3 regions of the Streptomyces sp. NBC_00448 genome follow, and region 2 is predicted to be linked to each of the others. Evidence: riboswitches for the same ligand, from Rfam matches in the RefSeq annotation. Region 2 holds a riboswitch; each other region holds the start of a gene.
What was found. Region 2 has a riboswitch for cobalamin ahead of OG370_RS32705 (HoxN/HupN/NixA family nickel/cobalt transporter). Riboswitches for the same ligand answer to the same signal wherever they lie in the genome.

Region 1 (5,424 bases), 5.3 Mb from region 2:
CTGGTGCGGGGGCTGGCCGCCGTGGTGGAGCGGCTGGGCGTGACCGTGCACGAGGGCACCGCGGTGACCGCGATCCACCCGGGGCGGGTGGCGACCCCGTACGGGACGGTCCGGGCGCGGTACGTGCTGCGCTGCACCGAGGGCTTCACCGCGGGCCTGCGCGGGCAGCGGCGGACCTGGCTGCCGATGAACTCCTCGATGATCGCGACCGAGCCGCTGCCCGAGCCGGTGTGGGCGACGATCGGCTGGGAGGGCCGGGAGGTGCTCGGCGACATGGCGCACGCGTACGTGTACGCGCAGCGCACCGCCGACGGCCGGATCGCGCTGGGCGGGCGCGGGGTGCCGTACCGGTTCGGGTCGCGGACCGACAGCGACGGGAGCACGTCGGCGGCGACGGTGGCCGCGCTGCGGGAGATCCTGGTCCGGATGTTCCCGGCGGCGGCCGGGGTCGCGGTCGATCACGCCTGGTCGGGCATGCTGGGGGTGCCGCGGGACTGGTGCGCGGGCGTGCACCTGGACCGTACGACGGGGACCGGCTGGGCGGGCGGGTACGTCGGCAGCGGGGTGGCGACGTCGAACCTGGCCGCGCGCACCCTGCGGGACCTGGTGCTGCTGGACTGCGGACAGGGCGGGCCCACCGGGCTGACCGCGCTGCCGTGGGTGGGGCACCGGGTGCGGCGCTGGGAGCCGGAGCCGCTCAGATGGGCGGCGGTGCGCGGGATCTACGCGGCCTACCGTGGTGCGGACCGGCGCGAGGCGCGGGGGCGCAGCGCCGCCACGGACCCGGTGGCGCGCTGGGCGGACCGGCTGTCCGGGCACTGATCGAGGCTCGCTTCGCTGCGGTAAGGGATCGCAGGACGAGCTGGGGTGAAGCTGTGCGTATCTGCGCCGACCTCTTCCCGATCCCCCTCCGTTCACCGATGATTCATGTCGGCACCGCGAGTCCGCCGCGAGTTCACCTTCCGTTCATGAATGATCCGTACGTTCGCCTCGCCCCTGCCCGACCGAACGATTGCTGGGCCCATGGAACACATCACGCTCCTGATCGGACTCGTGATCGCCACCGCTCTCGTCTTCGACTTCACCAACGGCTTCCACGACACCGCCAACGCGATGGCCACCACCATCTCGACCGGTGCGCTCGGCCCCCGCGTCGCGGTGGGAATGTCAGCCGTACTCAACCTGGTCGGCGCCTTCCTGTCGGTGGAGGTCGCCAAGACGATCTCCGGCGGGATCGTCGACGAGTCGGCCGGAATCAGACCCGCGATGATCTTCGCCGCGCTGGTCGGCGCGATCGTGTGGAACCTGGTGACCTGGCTGGCCGGGCTCCCCTCCAGCTCCTCGCACGCCCTCTTCGGCGGACTGATCGGCGCCACCCTCGTCTCGGTCGGCGCCCACGGCGTCAATGGTGACGCGGTCGTCACCAAGGTGATCATCCCGGCGGTCGCCGCGCCCGTCGTGGCCGGACTCGCCTCGATGCTCGCCACCCGGCTCACCTACCGGCTCGGCCGTAACGCCGATCCCGCAGCCACCTCGCGCGGCTACCGGGCCGGGCAGATCGCCTCCGCCGGGCTCGTCTCGCTCGCGCACGGCACCAACGACGCCCAGAAGACCATGGGCGTCATCACCCTCACGCTCATCGCCGGCGGCTCGCTGGCCCCCGGCTCCAACCCGCCGCTGTGGGTCATCTGCTCCGCCGGCACCGCCATAGCGCTCGGCACCTACATCGGCGGCTGGCGGATCATCCGCACCGTCGGCCGCGGCATCACCGACATCCAGCCGCAGCAGGGTTTCGCGGCGCAGACCGGCGCCGCGGCGACCATCCTCGCCTCCTCCCACCTCGGCTTCGCGCTGTCCACCACCCAGGTCTGCACCGGGTCGGTACTGGGCGCCGGGCTCGGCCGCACCGGGGCGGTGGTCCGCTGGGGCACCGCCGGGCGGATGGTCGCCGCCTGGGGGCTGACCCTGCCGGCGGCCGGCCTGGTCGCGGGCGGCGCCGCCTACCTCGCCGACCGCGGCACCTGGGGTGTCACCACGGTCGGGGTGCTCGGCCTCGCGGTGTGCGTGGTGGTCCGTACGGCGGCCCGCCGCAAGCCGGTCACGCACGCGAACGTCAACGAGCCCGTGGGTGCGGTGGCCACGACGCAGGAGGCTGCGGCCGCGGAGGCGCCCGCCCCCATATCCGCCCCGGCCGTACCGGCCGTCCAGATCGTCCCGGTGACCGTCGCCGACACCACGGCGGCTCCCGCCGTTCCCGCGCCTCCCGCGCACACCCCCTCCCCCGACGTGCCGCCCGCCGGCCCGGTGATCCCCGCCGTCGTGCCGCCTGCCGCCTCCACTCCCACCACGGTCTGAAAGGGCACGTCATGAGCATCGACTGGCACGCGCTCGGCACGGTCTTCGCCGTCACCCTCCTGTCCACGGTCGGCCTCGTGGGCGTCTTCACGCTCGGGATCGTCGGGTTGTCCCGGCGGGGCGGTACCGGCGGCACCGCGGTGCTCACCCGCACCGGTGCGTATGTCTGTTTCGCCGCATGTGCTGCCGCCGTCGCCTACGGAATCCACCTCATCGCCGGGTAGCCCTGCGGGGGGCCGCGCCCTACGTGAGTGCGGCTCCCTCCCCTGGCGCCCCCAGGCCCTGCCCCTTGCGGTCGACGTTCATCTCGCGGTCCACGGTGGCTTGTCGCGCAGTTCCCCGCGCCCCTTCGGGGACGCGCAGGCCGGTGGCCTGCTGCTCGCGGAGTTCTCCGCCCAGAGCCTCGCCTGGGTTTGTGGCGCTCTTTTCGCGGAGGAAGCCGCAGCTACCCAAGGGCCGCGTGGGGGTACCTCCCAGCCGAAGCTCTGGGGGAGAACGGCGCGGGCAGCCCGCCACCGGGAGGTGGTCCCTGAATCCGCAGGCAGGGGCACTCGGGGGGTCGGTTGACGGGCTTTCCGCGGGCGTGGTGAACTGCCGGGAGCCATACGGCGGCAGGAGAGGAAGTCGGTGCGAATCCGACGCGGTCCCGCCACTGTCACCGGGGAGTGCACTCCCGACCCTGTAGGTCACGGCCGGTTCGCCCGGCTGGAAGGCCCGGGAGTGCGTAGATCCGGGAGCCAGGAGACTCTCACCGCCGGTCACGTCGAGCCAGGGCGCGGACCCTGAGTGAGGACTTCGCGATGCCCTGCACGCAGGCCGCCGGCCGTTCGGCCGCCGAGACGACCCGGACATGACCCGTGCCGACCGCGCCTTCGCATACGGCGCCACGCTCGGCTTCCTCGGCGACCTCCTGATCGGCGACCCGCGCCGCGGCCACCCGGTGGCCGGGTTCGGGCGGGCCGCGGGGGCCCTGGAGAAGCGGCTGTGGCGCGACGACCGAGGCACCGGAACCGCGTACGCGGCGCTGTGCGTCGGCGGCGCCGTGGCCGCCGCCGCGCTGACGGAGCGGGCGGTGCGCGGCCGCCCTGCGCTGTCCGTAGCGCTGACCGCCGCCACCACCTGGTCCGTACTCGGCGGCACCTCGCTCGCACGGGAGGCCCGCACCATCGGCGCGGCGCTGGAGGCGGGGGACGTGGCCGCCGCCCGCGCCCGGCTGCCGCACCTGTGCGGGCGGGACCCGGCCGCGCTGGACGCCGACGCGATCGCCCGCGCGGTCGTGGAGTCGGTCGCGGAGAACACCTCGGACGCGGTGGTCGGCGCGCTCGTGTGGGGCGGCCTGGCCGGTGTGCCCGGGCTGGTCGGCTTCCGCGCCGCCAACACCCTGGACGCGATGGTCGGCCACCGCTCCCCGCGCCACCTGCGGTTCGGGTGGGCCGCCGCGCGGCTGGACGACGCCGTCGGCTACCCGGGCGCCCGGCTCACCGCCGGGCTCGCCGCGCTGGCCGGACCGTATCCGCGGACCGCACTGGCCACCGCGAGGCGCGACGGGCCGCGCCACCCCTCGCCCAACGCGGGCCCGGTCGAGGCCGCATTCGCGGGGGCGCTGCGGCTGCGGCTGGGCGGCACCCTGTCGTACGGCGGCCGCACCGAGCACCGCCCGGTGCTGGGCGCCGGGTTCCGCCCGCCCGCGCCGGCCGACATCCGGCGCGCGGTCCGGCTGTCCCGCCGGGTCGGCGCGCTGGCGCTGGGCGCGTCGGTGCTGCTGTCGGCGGCACGCGGAGCGCGCCGGGCGGCGCCCGCGGCCACGACCGAGGGAGGCACGGCGTGAAGGGGTTGCTGGTCGCCGGGACCGGCTCGGACACCGGCAAGAGCGTGGTGACCGCCGGGATCTGCCGGTGGCTGACCCGGCAGGGCCTGCGGGTCGCGCCGTTCAAGGGCCAGAACATGTCGCTCAACTCGTACGTCACCCGGGAGGGCGCCGAGATCGGCCGGGCGCAGGCGATGCAGGCGCAGGCCGCCCGGGTGGAGCCGTCGGCGCTGATGAACCCGGTGCTGCTCAAGCCCGGCGGCGAACACAGCAGCCAGGTGGTGGTGCTGGGCAAGCCGGTCGGCGAGCTGAGCGCCCGCGGCTACCACGGCGGCCGGCAGGCCGAGTTGCTGGGCACCGTGGTGGAGTGCCTGGAGGAGCTGGGCCGCGGCCATGACGCCGTGATCTGCGAGGGCGCGGGCAGCCCCGCCGAGATCAACCTGCGCCGCACCGACATCGTCAACATGGCCGTGGCCAGGAGCGCCGGGCTGCCGGTGATGGTGGTCGGCGACATCGACCGCGGCGGCGTCTTCGCGTCGTTCTACGGCACGACGGCGCTGCTCGCGCCGGAGGACCAGCGACTGGTCGCGGGGTACCTGGTGAACAAGTTCCGCGGCGACGTGTCCCTGCTCCAGCCGGGCCTGGACATGCTGCGCGGCCTCACCGGCCGCCCCACCCTCGGCGTGCTCCCCTTCGCCCACGGCCTGGGCATCGACGAGGAGGACGGGCTGCGGGTGTCGCTGCGCGGAGCCGTGCGCGAGTCCGCGGTCGAAGCGCCGTACGGCGACGAGGTGTTGCGGGTGGCGGTGGCCGCGCTTCCACTGATGTCGAACTTCACCGACCTCGACGCGCTCGCCGCCGAGCCCGGTGTGGTGGTGCGGTTCGTGGATCGCCCGGACGAACTCGCCGACGCCGACCTGGTGGTGCTGCCCGGCACCCGCGGCACCGTCCGCGCGCTGGCCTGGCTGCGCGAACGGGGCCTGGCCGACGCGGTCCGCCGGCGTGCCGCCGAGGGCCGCCCCGTGCTCGGCGTCTGCGGCGGCTTCCAACTCCTCGCCGAACGCATCGAGGACGACGTGGAGTCGAAGGCCGGTACGGTCGCGGGCCTCGGCCTGCTGCCGGCCCGGGTCCGCTTCGCCCGCGAGAAGACCCTCGCCCGCCCGGAGGGCACGCAGTACGGCGAGCCGGTGCGCGGCTACGAGATCCACCACGGGGTGGCCGAACTCCTGGGCGGCGACGAGCCGTTCCTCGACGGCTGCCGG
Region 2 (5,424 bases):
TTCGGGTCGAGTTCTACGAGTGTCTGTACGCCCGTGCAGACGCGCTCTTCGAGCTCACCGACGCGGTCTTGTGCAAGGACGGACCCGTGCAGACTCTGGTCGACCTGAGTCTGGAGGCCGAGCACCGGCGCGGGCACGGTGCCCTCTACCAGGCGCTGAACGCCGGCTGGGCCGAGCCGGCACGGCTGCGGAGCTTGCTGGCCTCGCTGCCCGTGCCGCGTGCGGTTGACGGGCGGATCGTGCTGGCCGTGGACGTCTCCACGTGGTTGCGCCCCGATGCCGAGACCAGCCCCGACCGGCTGTTCTGCCACGTCTACGGACGCGGCCGCGGCAAGGACCAGTTCATCCCCGGCTGGCCCTACTCCTTCGTCGCAGCTCTGGAGTCCGGCCGCACCTCCTGGTGCCGGCTGCTGGAGGCGGCCCGGCTGGGCCCGGCTGACGACGCCGCAGCCGTCACCGCCGCCCAACTACGCGACGTCGTCGAGCAATTGATCACGGCGGGACACTGGATCGAGGGCGACCCCGAGCTGCTGGTCGTCGCTGACGCCGGCTACGACCTGGCCCGTCTGGCCTTCCTGCTCGCCGATCTGCCCGTGGAGGTATGCGGCAGGCTCCGCTCGGACCGCGTCCTGGCCCGTGACCCCGCCCCGCACAACGCGGCCCCCCGGCCGGGCCGCCCGCACAACGCGGCCCCCCGGCCGGGCCGCCCGCGCATGCACGGCGCCCCGTTCGCCCTGGCCAGACCCACCACCTGGGGAGACCCGCAGACCGAGACCCGAACCGACACCACCCGCTACGGCACCGCGACCGCCCGGGCATGGGACCGGCTCCACCCCCGGCTCACCCGCCGCTCGGCCTGGATCACCGACCAGAACGTCGAACTCCCCGTCCTGCACGGCCTCGTGATCCGCCTCACCGTCGAGCACCTGCCCGGCGGACGGGATCCCGACCCGGTGTGGCTGTGGTCCTCACGCCCCGGGGCCGCCCCCTCCCACGTCGACCAACTGTGGCGGTCCTACCTGCGCAGATTCGACCTGGAACACACCTTCCGCCTGATGAAGCAGACACTGGGCTGGACCGTGCCCAAGCTCCGGGACCCGACCAGCGCGGACCTGTGGACGATGTTGATCATCGCCGCACACACCCAGCTATGGCTCGCCCGACCAGCCGCGACGGACCTGCGCCGCCCATGGGAACGCCCACTACCTCCACACAAGTTGACGCCCGCCCGGGTGCGGCGAGGGTTTCGCAACATCCGCGCGACGACAGCGAGGCTGTCGCACGGCTCCTGCCCGGTGAAGGTCAAGAGTGCTTCTTGGGCGTGTGATTGATGAGCTTGTTGAGGTTGTGCACCGTGCCGAGGAGCTTGATCTCGGCGTCCACCGCCTGGCGGCCGCGGTAGTTGAGGTGTCGTCCGAAGCGTTGGAAGATCTGGGCGAATCCCGGCTCGACCAGGGCACTGCGTTGACGGTACTGGGCCCGTCCTGTGGGGGTGGCGAGGCGGGCCGCCATGTCCTGCTGGCCGGCAGGGGCCTGCTGACGTTTCGCGGGAAATCCTGCCTGGTCGGCATCGCTGGTGACCGAGACCAGTAGCGGGAGGTTGGCGAGGGCCTCGAAGGACGCGGCAGAAGCGTACCCGCTGTCGGCGAGCCAGAGTTGGATGTCGCCGGGGAGTCGTGCGGCCTGGTGATTGTGCTGGGTCTTCTTCACCATCGGAACGAGGGCCGTCCTGTCCGAGGGATTGTCGTGCGCTTCAATGGCCAGCAGCAATTGACGGCGGTTGCCTCGGCTCGCCGTGGGCGCGGCCAGGGAACAGGGCGAGCTCGTCGTCTTTGAGGACGGTGGGCGGGTGTGATCAAGGTGCCGTGCCGGCTCCTCCGGCGCCGCCACGCGCCGCTCCTCCCCAGCGGTGTTCGACCTTCGCCAGTCGCCAGTAGGTCAGGGCACAGCCCCAGACGACGACGAAGAGGCCGACGATGATGTAGCCCACGTTGTCGAGGTTGATGGCGGCGATCCAGTCGGTGAGGGAGTTCTTGAAGCCGGCGTTGTCGTGGAGGACGCCGACGAGTTCGATGGTGCCGATGACGAAGGCGACGGCGATGGACAGGCCGGTGATGGTGAGGTTGTAGTAGACCTTGCGGACCGGATTGGAGAACGCCCAGTGGTAGGCGAAGTTCATGAAGGTGCCGTCGAGGGTGTCGAACAGGCTCATGCCGGCGGCGAACAGCAGCGGCAGGCAGAGGACCGCGTACCAGGGCAGGCCGGCGGCGGCTCCGGAGCCGGCCATGACCATGAGGGCGACCTCGGTGGCGGTGTCGAAGCCGAGGCCGAACAGCACGCCGATCGGGTACATCTGGCCGGGGTGGCGGACCGACTTGGTGAGGCGGCCGAGCAGGCGGTTCATGAAGCCCCGGTTGTCCAGGTGCTTCTCGAGTTCGTGCTCGTCGAAGTTGCCGGCGCGCATCTCCTTGAAGACGCGGTAGATGCCGACCAGGGCGACAAGGTTGAGGGCGGCGATGAGGTAGAGGAAGGTCCCCGACACGCTGGTGCCGATGACACCGAGGGTGATGTGGGCGTCGGAGTTCTCGTTCAAGAGGGTGCCGGCGATCTTGGCGCCGCCCGCGATCAGGCTCGCCATGGCGATGACGATGCTGGAGTGGCCGAGGGCGAACCAGAAGCCGACTGAGACCGGCCGCTGCCCGTCGGCCATCAACTTGCGGGTGGTGTTGTCGATCGCCGCGATGTGGTCCGCGTCGAACGCGTGGCGCATGCCGAGGGTGTAGGCGGTGACGCCGAGGCCGACGCCGAACGCCTGCTTGCCGACGGTGTAGTGGTGCGGCGCGACCATCGTCACCAGGATGGCGAAGGCCACGACGTGCAGGAGGACGATAGCGGCCAACAGGACGCCGGTGCGTATCCAGTCGGCGCGTTCGAAGCGGCGGACGACGGGCCCGGGGGAGGCCGCCCCCACGGGCGTTCCGGCCGGCAGGGACGGGTTTTCGGGCAGCGTCATGGCGGGGGCAGCCTCTCCAGCACCTCGTGGACAGTTCGTCGTGCGTGCCGTGGCCGGTCTCCTGGCTTACGGGTCCGACGCCGTCGTGCTCCGCCTTCCCGGTCGCCGAAGCGGCCAGTGGCGTCCATCCCGTCCGGGGCGGAACGAGCACGATGACTTCCCGATCACAGTGGCGAGGGCCGCGTCGGCGTCACACCGACTTCCCGAGCACCACGGCCGGGTCAGCGTAGATGCGCACGTCTGACAATTGCAATGGGGTCGCAGGAAGGGTGGGAGGCCCGGCGGCTGGACTGCCGTGGGCCGACGGATTTGTCGGACGGCGCGGTGCTTGCCCCAGTGGCGTCATGTGGCCGGCCTGCTGGCACGATGTCGGTATGGCTCGCATGCCCACTCTCCGCGTCCTGCGCTCGGCCGTGTTCGCGGCCGTGTGCACGGCGGTGAGCGGGCTCGGGCACGCGATGATGTCCGGCACCGGCGTGCCGGTGTGGGCGCTGCTGTACGCGTTCGCCGGAGTCACCGCCATGGCGTGGTGGGCCACTGGGAAGCAGCGTGGTGCGCGGGTCATCCTCGGCGGTAGCGTGGCCACTCAACTCGCGCTGCACTGCGTCTTCATGCTCGGGCAGTTGGTTGTCGGCGCTTCGGCGACGGCGGTATCGGACCCGGCGATGCCCGCCACGGGTATGGGCGGTATGGCGTCCATGGCATCCATGCCGGGTATGGCGGGTTCAGCCACCGGTTCCGGTGCCATGGGGTCCACGGTGGGACCGGGCGGCGGTATGGACATGCACGAGTGGTCCCTGGGGATGCTCATGCTGCACGCCGCCGTCGCGCTGGTGTGCGGCCTGTGGATGTGGCGGGGCGAGGTCGCCCTCTACCGGATGGTCCGCTCGCTGGCGTGGGTGCTGGCTGCCCCGCTGCGGTACGTCCTTGCGGTGTGCGGCGTTGTGCTGCCGCCTGTGCCCGGCGTTCGTGCGGACGGGCCCCCTCGGCTTCGGCCCGCGGAAGGGATTCTGCGGCATGCCGTGGTGCGGCGTGGGCCGCCGTCTCTCGTCGTCCAGATCTGACAGGCGCCCGCCATCTGACCGGCTGCTCGGCCGGCTCGACGGGCGCAGCGCCGGTATGCCCTGTCGTCTCCCTCGCCCTCGGGCGCCGCGAGGCCGCGCGGAGCGTGCCGGACTCTGATCCCGTCGGCCCGCCGGGCAACACGCCTGTTCCGTAAGCGTGTTCGCGCATACGTCACCGCGTGTTACGTCCCGCGCTCGTAGCAGCGTCGAGGACACGTGGCGGGCTGTCCGTCGGCGGGACCGCGTGCCGTGACACGGCCGGTCCCGCACGAGCGAAGGACCCGAGAAGATGACACCTGCCCGGAAACCCCGGGGCGACCGCTCACCGGTCGCACGCGACGACTCCCAGGTGACTGCCTGGGCCCTGGCCGCGGGCAGCGGCGACAAGGAAGCGATCGAGCACTTCGTGCGGGCCACCCGCGGCGACGTGCGGCGCTTCGTCACCTACCTGACCGCGGACTCCTCGTCAGCCGACGACCTCACCCAGGAGACCTATCTGCGGGCGCTGGCGAGCCTGCCCCGGTTCGCGGGACGCTCCTGCGCCCGCACCTGGCTGCTGTCCATCGCCCGCCGGGTCGTGGTCGACCGCTACCGCTACGACGCGGCCCGGCCCCAGCTGTCAGGTACCGACGACTGGCTGGCGTCCGCCGAGCGCGCGCAACCCGCCCACCCGCCCGGCTTCGACGAGGGCGTCGCACTTCTCGACCTGCTGCACACCGTGGACCGCGTGCGCCGGGAGGCGTTCGTGCTCACCCAACTGCTGGGACTGCCGTACGCCGACGCCGCCGCCCGCACCGGCTGCCCGGTGGGCACGGTCCGTTCACGCGTGGCACGGGCCCGCGCGGATGTCCACGCGCTGCTGGTCGCGGCCGACGAACCGGAGGAGGCGATAGCCGTGGCGGCCTGACCGCCTCGTGGGTCTGGAGCATCGGGCGGGCCGCCGGCCGGCGGCCCGCCCTTTTCATCCCGCCTGCACCCCTTTACCCGCAGGTCCACCCGACCGGTTCTCTTCCGACGCCCGGAGCCGGCCCGGACAACCGATTGACGAGAGGCGGCCCAGGCCGTGACATTGGCCCAGCACATACATCCCTCAGCAGAGGTTCCCTGGACGAGGAGGCTCGCTCGGCGCGCTTTACCGAGCGCGGGTGCGGAGTGGTCCCGGGGCGCGGTCGGGTACCACCGGTGATCCGCTGCCTCCGTCGACTGCTCTCCCGTCGGGCGAGTCGCCCGAGCCAGGGGCCGCCCCCCTGGCCGTGGGAGGAGCCGGTCAGGACCGGTCGGACCCGTGACGGGCAGAGCTGGCTGCTGACGGCTGCCGGCTCTGCGTTGCTGGCCGGCGGGTACGGC
Region 3 (5,424 bases), 5.5 Mb from region 2:
TCGGCGCCATCCCCCGGCCGGCCCGCACCAGGATCGGGTCGTCCATCGCCCGCCGCAGCCGGCCCAGCGCCCGGCTGGTCGCCGGGATGGACAGGTGCAGGCGTTCGGAGGCCGCGGTGACGCTGCCCTCCTGGAGCAGCGCGTCGAACACGCGCAGCAGGTTCAGATCGAGCCGCTCGGACATGGTTTGCATCCTACGCAACCTCCTATTGTGAAAGTTGCGTGGCACGGAGGGCGTCCGGGTGGTCCGGGGCGACCTCGACGACCTGGACGGCATCCGTGCCGCGGCCTCCGCGGCCGAGGCCGTCGTCCACCTCGCCAACAAGCACGACTTCGCCGACCAGGCGGGCACCAACAAGACCGAGCGCGGCACCGTACAGGCCATAGCCGACGCCCTCGCCGGCACCGGCCGGCTTTTCGTCCTCGCCTCCGGCCTGGCCTTCCTCACCCCGGGCCGGGTCGCGACCGAGCAGGACAGATCGCCGTTCCACGGCGTCGACTCCCTGCGCGGCGGCAGCGAGAACCTCGCGCTGGAGTACGCGGACCGCGGGGTCGGCACGGTCGTCGCCCGGTTCGCCCCCACCGTGCACGGCGCCGGCGACCCCGGCTTCCTGGCCGCGCTCGTGGCCACCGCGCGGGCCAAGGGCGTCTCTGCCTACATCGGCGACGGCACCCACCGCTGGGCGGCGGTCCACCACGGCGACGCGGCCCGCGTCGTACGGCTCGCCCTCGACCGGCAGGTGCCGGCCGGCACCACCCTGCACGCCGCCGCCGAGACCGGCATCCCGACCCGGCGGATCGCCGAAGCCGTCGGACGGTGCCTGGGCCTGCCCGTCGCCTCCGTCCCGGCCGGCGAAGCGGCCGAGCACTTCGGCTGGCTCACCAAGTTCTACGGAACGGACATGGCCGCGGGCAGCGACGTCACGCGGACGCTGCTCGGCTGGACGCCCGACGGCCCCACCCTGATCGAGGACCTCGACAGCGGCTGCTACTACCGCTGACCGGCCGTCATATCCGTGACCCCCACCCGCCCGCGGTCTCCTGGCCGCGGGCGGCCGGCGTCCGTCCCCGGGCCGTCCCGGGCCCGAACTCCCGCTGGGGCCAGGCGCTTTCACCGCCGAGGTCTGTCACCACTCCGAGTGTTGTCATGTTCACGCCATTGCGCCATCCGGTAACAGCCGGGGCCTTCCACGCCACCCGCCCCCGGCGCCAGCATCACTACACCGGCCTGGTCGGCCAGCCTCCCCCACAACCAGACGGGCCACGGACGGCAGGCCGACTCCCCCCACCACCCTCGCAACTCCCACACCTTTGGAGTTCACCGGATGCACAAGTTCCGCACCGCAGCCCCCACCAGGGCCGCCGCCGCCGCGCTGCTCGCCCTGTCCTGCGCCTCCCTCGCCGGTCCCGCCGGCGCCGCCGCCCCCAGCGTCGAGTTCGGCGCCCACCACTTCGCCCAGCCGCTGCACGGCTTCTCCGGCGACAGCAACTGGGGCGGCTACATCGCCCAGGGCTCGTTCACCAGCATCTCCGGCTCGTGGACGATGCCCCAGGTCACCTGCAACTCCTCGAACGACCTGTACGCGCCGTGGATAGGCATCGACGGCTACGGCTCGCAGACCGTCGAGCAGACCGGCGTCCAGGTGGACTGCTCCAGCGGCGGCCCCGAGTACTCGGGCTGGTACGAGATGTACCCGGCCTCGCCCGTGTACTACAACGAACCGGTGGACGCCGGCGACGTGTTCACCGCCAGCGTGGTCGACAACGGCGGCGGCTCCTACAGCCTGAAGCTGGCCGACACCACCAAGGGCTGGTCGAAGACCACGCAGTCCTCGCTCAACGCGTCCGACGCGAGCGCGGAGGCCGTGATCGAGTCGCCCACCGGCAGCTACCCGTCCTTCAACGAGCAGGACTTCAGCGGCATCACCGTCGACGGCCAGTCGTTCGACGCCTACAACCCGCAGGCCATCGACAGCGGCCCGTACACCGAGACCGCCCTCAACGGCGGGTCGTTCTCGATCATCCCGGGCTGACGTCTCGTCAGTTCTCCTCGGGGCCGGACGCGTTCGCTCGCGTCCGGCCCCGACGCGTCTGCGGCGGGCGGGATGAGCGCGGGGCGACGTCCAGCGGGGTGTGCACCGCGTCCGTCTACGCGTCCGGCCCGGACAGCGGCCGGACGTTCGGCATGGCGCGGCGCTTGTCGACCAGGGCGTCGCGGCGGCCGAAGGCCCGGGCGGGGTGGTTGGCCGCTTGCCGCCGTACCGGCGGGGTCGGACAGGTCCAGGCCCAGGGCGAGTCCCGCGTGTCCGTCGCTCCGTGGTTCGGCCGCGGGCCGTTCCGCCGCGTCGCGGCCGCGGGCGGTGAGTACGACGTGGTGACCCTGGGCGTCGAGCTCGCGGGCGACGGCGAAGCCGGGTCGCGCCGGACGGGCGGTTTCCGGTGCGGGCACCGGGCCCCGGCGCGTCGAGGCCACCGCCGGGCCGATGCCCGACCGCCCGTCCCGCTGACCTGGGACCCTCCGGCTGGTCGGGCGGGTTGTCGCGTTTGGTAGCGTGCGCTTGCCGTGGTGCACGGGAAACCGGTGGAGAAGCCGGTGCGGCCCTCGCCACTGTAGCCGCGGAGTTGCGCGGCCCTCGCCGACCGTGCAGACGGTCGGGGCCACTGGGCGGGACCGAGACGGGTCGCCTGGGAAGGCCGGCCGCGGAGCGTTGACGCGGAAGCCAGGAGACCGGCCACGGCGCGACATCTTCCACGAGGGTTTGGAGAACACGTGCCGACCAGCGCGCTGCACCCGTTCCACCGCATCGATCAGCTCATACGCCGGCGGGCGCGCCCGAGACCCGACCGCGCCCCGCGCCCGCGCCGGGCCCGCGCCGCCCGACTCGCCGCCTCCACCACGGCCCTGCTCGCCCTCGGCGCCCTGGGCGCCTGCACGGGAGCCCCCGCCGCGAAGGGCCCCGCCACCTCCACCGGGTCCGGCCACCCCGCCGCGGTGACCGTGCGCAGCTGCGGCGCCACCACGGCCGTGTCCACACCCCCGAAGCGCCTGGTCACCCTCAACGAGGGCGCCACCGAGGTCGCGCTGGCCCTGGGCCTCCAGACGCGGATGGCGGGCACCGCCTACCTCGACGACACGATCCCGGCCCAGTGGAAAGCGGCCTACGACTCCGTTCCGGTGCTCAGCAAGGAGTACCCGACCAAGGAGAAGCTGCTCGCGGCACACCCCGACTTCCTCTACGCCTCCTACGCCAGCGCCTTCACCGACAAGGTCGCCGGCACCCGGGCCGAGCTGGATGCCGAGCACATCCCCTCCTACCTGTCGCCGTTCGGCTGCGCCGACAGCAAGCAGGTGCCGGCCGCGTCCTTCGCGGCGGTCTGGGGTGAACTCACGGACGTCGCCAAGGCCTTCGGGGTGACGGCGCGGGCCACCGCCATCGAGCAGCGGCAGAAGAAGACGCTGGCCGGCCTGGCCGCCCAGGGCGCGGGCAGGGGCCTGAACGTGCTCTGGTACGACTCCGACACCAAGACCCCCTTCGTCGGTGCCGGCCACGGCGGACCGCAGCTCATCCTCGACGCCGTCGGCGCGCACAACGTCTTCGGCTCGCTGCCGGGCGGCTGGCAGAGCGTCAGCTGGGAGAAGGTGGCCGCCGCGAACCCGGACGCGATCGTCCTCGCGGACGCCGGTTGGGACACCGCGAAGTCGAAGATCGCCTACCTGGAGCACGACCCCGTGCTCAGCCGGCTGACGGCCGTCCGCAAGCGGGCGTTCGTCGTCGTACCGTTCTCGGAGTCGACGCCGGGCGTGCTCCTGGCCGACGGCGCCTCCCAGGTCTCGGCCGGACTGGCCAAGCTGCACCCCGCGTCGTGACGGCGGCCGACCCGCCCACCGGCCGCCCGGCCGACCAGCCGACCGAACCGCTCACCGCGCGCCCGGCGGGACCGGGGCGCGCGGCGGTGGCCCTCGCCGTGGCCGCCGCCGCGCTGGTGGCGATGTGCCTGCTCGGCCTCGCCGTCGGCTCGGTGCACGAACCGCCGCGGGTGGTGGCCGATGTCGTGCTGCGCCGGCTGGGCATGGGCGACCACCACGTCACGCTGCTGGACGACCAGATCGTCTGGCAGTTGCGGCTGCCGCGCGTGGTCGGCGCCGCCGCCACCGGCGCCGGGCTCGCGGTCTGCGGCGCCGTCCTCCAGACGCTGACCGGCAACGACCTCGCCGATCCGTACCTGCTCGGCATCTCCGACGGTGCCGCGGTCGGCGCGGTCACGGTGCTGGTGCTGGGCGTCGGCGCCTCCGGCGCGGCGGCGGCGCTCGCGCTGCCGGCGGCCGCCTTCGCCGGCGCACTGCTCGCCGCCGCCGTGGTCATGGCCCTGGCCGGCGCGGGTTCGTGGGCGCTGCCGGGCAGCAGGACCGTCCTGGCCGGCATCGCGGTGGGGCAGATGTGCGCCGCCTACACCTCGTTCGTGGTGCTGGTGCTCGGGGACCGGGACGCCGCCCGCGGCGTCATGGAGTGGACGCTGGGCTCGGTGGCCGGGGTGCGCTGGCACACCGCGCTGTTCCTGGCCGCGGTCGCCGTCGCCGGCACGGCGTTCATGATCGCGGCGGCCCGGGACCTGGACGCGTTCGCCTTCGGGGAGACCGCGGCCCGCTCCTTCGGGGTCCCGGTGGAACGCGTCCGCTGGCTGCTGGTGGGCACCGCCGCGCTGATGACCGCGTGCCTGGTGGCCGAGACCGGGGTCATCGGGTTCGTCGGCCTGGTCGTGCCGCACGTCGTCCGCCTGCTGTGCGGGCCGCGGCACACCGTCCTGGTGCCGGTGTCCGCGCTGCTGGGCGCCGCGCTGCTGGTCGGCAGCGACGTCGTGGCGCGGTCGGTGCTCCCCGACCGGGAGATCCCGGTCGGCGTGGTCACCGCCGGCCTCGGCGCGCCGTTCTTCGGGTGGCTGCTGTGGCGGCAGGGGCGCGGGGCCGCGGCGGGAGGACGGGCGTGACCGCGGGGCGGCCGGTCGCGCTGCACTGCGAGGGGATCGCGGTACGGGCCGGGGCCGCCACCCTGCTGTCGGACGTGGGTCTCGGCTTCTCCCCCGGCCGGCTGACCGGGCTGCTCGGGCCCAACGGCGCCGGCAAGACCACGTTGCTGCGGGCCCTGGCGGGCCTGCGCCGGCCCGACGAGGGCCGCGTCCTTCTGGACGGCGGGGACCTGTACGCGCTGCCGGCCCGCCACAGGGCGCGGCGGCTGGCGTTCATGGAGCAGCAGGCCGACACCGGACTGCCACTGACGGCCCGTCAGGTGATCGAGCTGGGCCGGACCCCGCACCGCGGCCGGTGGCCGGTGCCGCCGGGCGCGGCGGCGGCCCGCGAGCGCGGCGCGGTGGCCGCCGCCGCGACCGCGGCTGCCGTCGGCGGGCTGCTCGACCGGAGCTGGTCGT

Region 1: it holds a riboswitch for cobalamin, as region 2 does, so the genes downstream of both, OG370_RS09780 (cobalamin biosynthesis protein) here and OG370_RS32705 (HoxN/HupN/NixA family nickel/cobalt transporter) in region 2, are expected to answer to the same signal.
Region 3: it holds a riboswitch for cobalamin, as region 2 does, so the genes downstream of both, OG370_RS08740 (ABC transporter substrate-binding protein) here and OG370_RS32705 (HoxN/HupN/NixA family nickel/cobalt transporter) in region 2, are expected to answer to the same signal.

Annotation. Positions count from the first base shown of each region.
Region 1 is NZ_CP107913.1:2,283,098-2,288,521, forward strand. It holds gene OG370_RS09765 (NAD(P)/FAD-dependent oxidoreductase) at 1-822, shown strand, start outside; gene OG370_RS09770 (inorganic phosphate transporter) at 1,024-2,355, shown strand; gene OG370_RS09775 (hypothetical protein) at 2,367-2,579, shown strand; cobalamin riboswitch at 2,973-3,103, shown strand; gene OG370_RS09780 (cobalamin biosynthesis protein) at 3,206-4,183, shown strand; gene OG370_RS09785 (cobyric acid synthase) at 4,180-5,424, shown strand, end outside.
Region 2 is NZ_CP107913.1:7,598,234-7,603,657, forward strand. It holds partial or broken gene OG370_RS32695 (NF041680 family putative transposase) at 1-1,304, shown strand, start outside; gene OG370_RS32700 (transposase) at 1,303-1,890, opposite strand; gene OG370_RS32705 (HoxN/HupN/NixA family nickel/cobalt transporter) at 1,856-3,013, opposite strand; cobalamin riboswitch at 3,048-3,243, opposite strand; gene OG370_RS32710 (hypothetical protein) at 3,388-4,077, shown strand; gene OG370_RS32715 (sigma-70 family RNA polymerase sigma factor) at 4,367-4,984, shown strand.
Region 3 is NZ_CP107913.1:2,062,904-2,068,327, forward strand. It holds gene OG370_RS08725 (LysR family transcriptional regulator) at 1-184, opposite strand, end outside; gene OG370_RS08730 (NAD-dependent epimerase/dehydratase family protein) at 219-1,001, shown strand; gene OG370_RS08735 (G1 family glutamic endopeptidase) at 1,326-2,033, shown strand; cobalamin riboswitch at 2,548-2,751, shown strand; gene OG370_RS08740 (ABC transporter substrate-binding protein) at 2,771-3,868, shown strand; gene OG370_RS08745 (FecCD family ABC transporter permease) at 3,865-4,986, shown strand; gene OG370_RS08750 (ABC transporter ATP-binding protein) at 4,983-5,424, shown strand, end outside.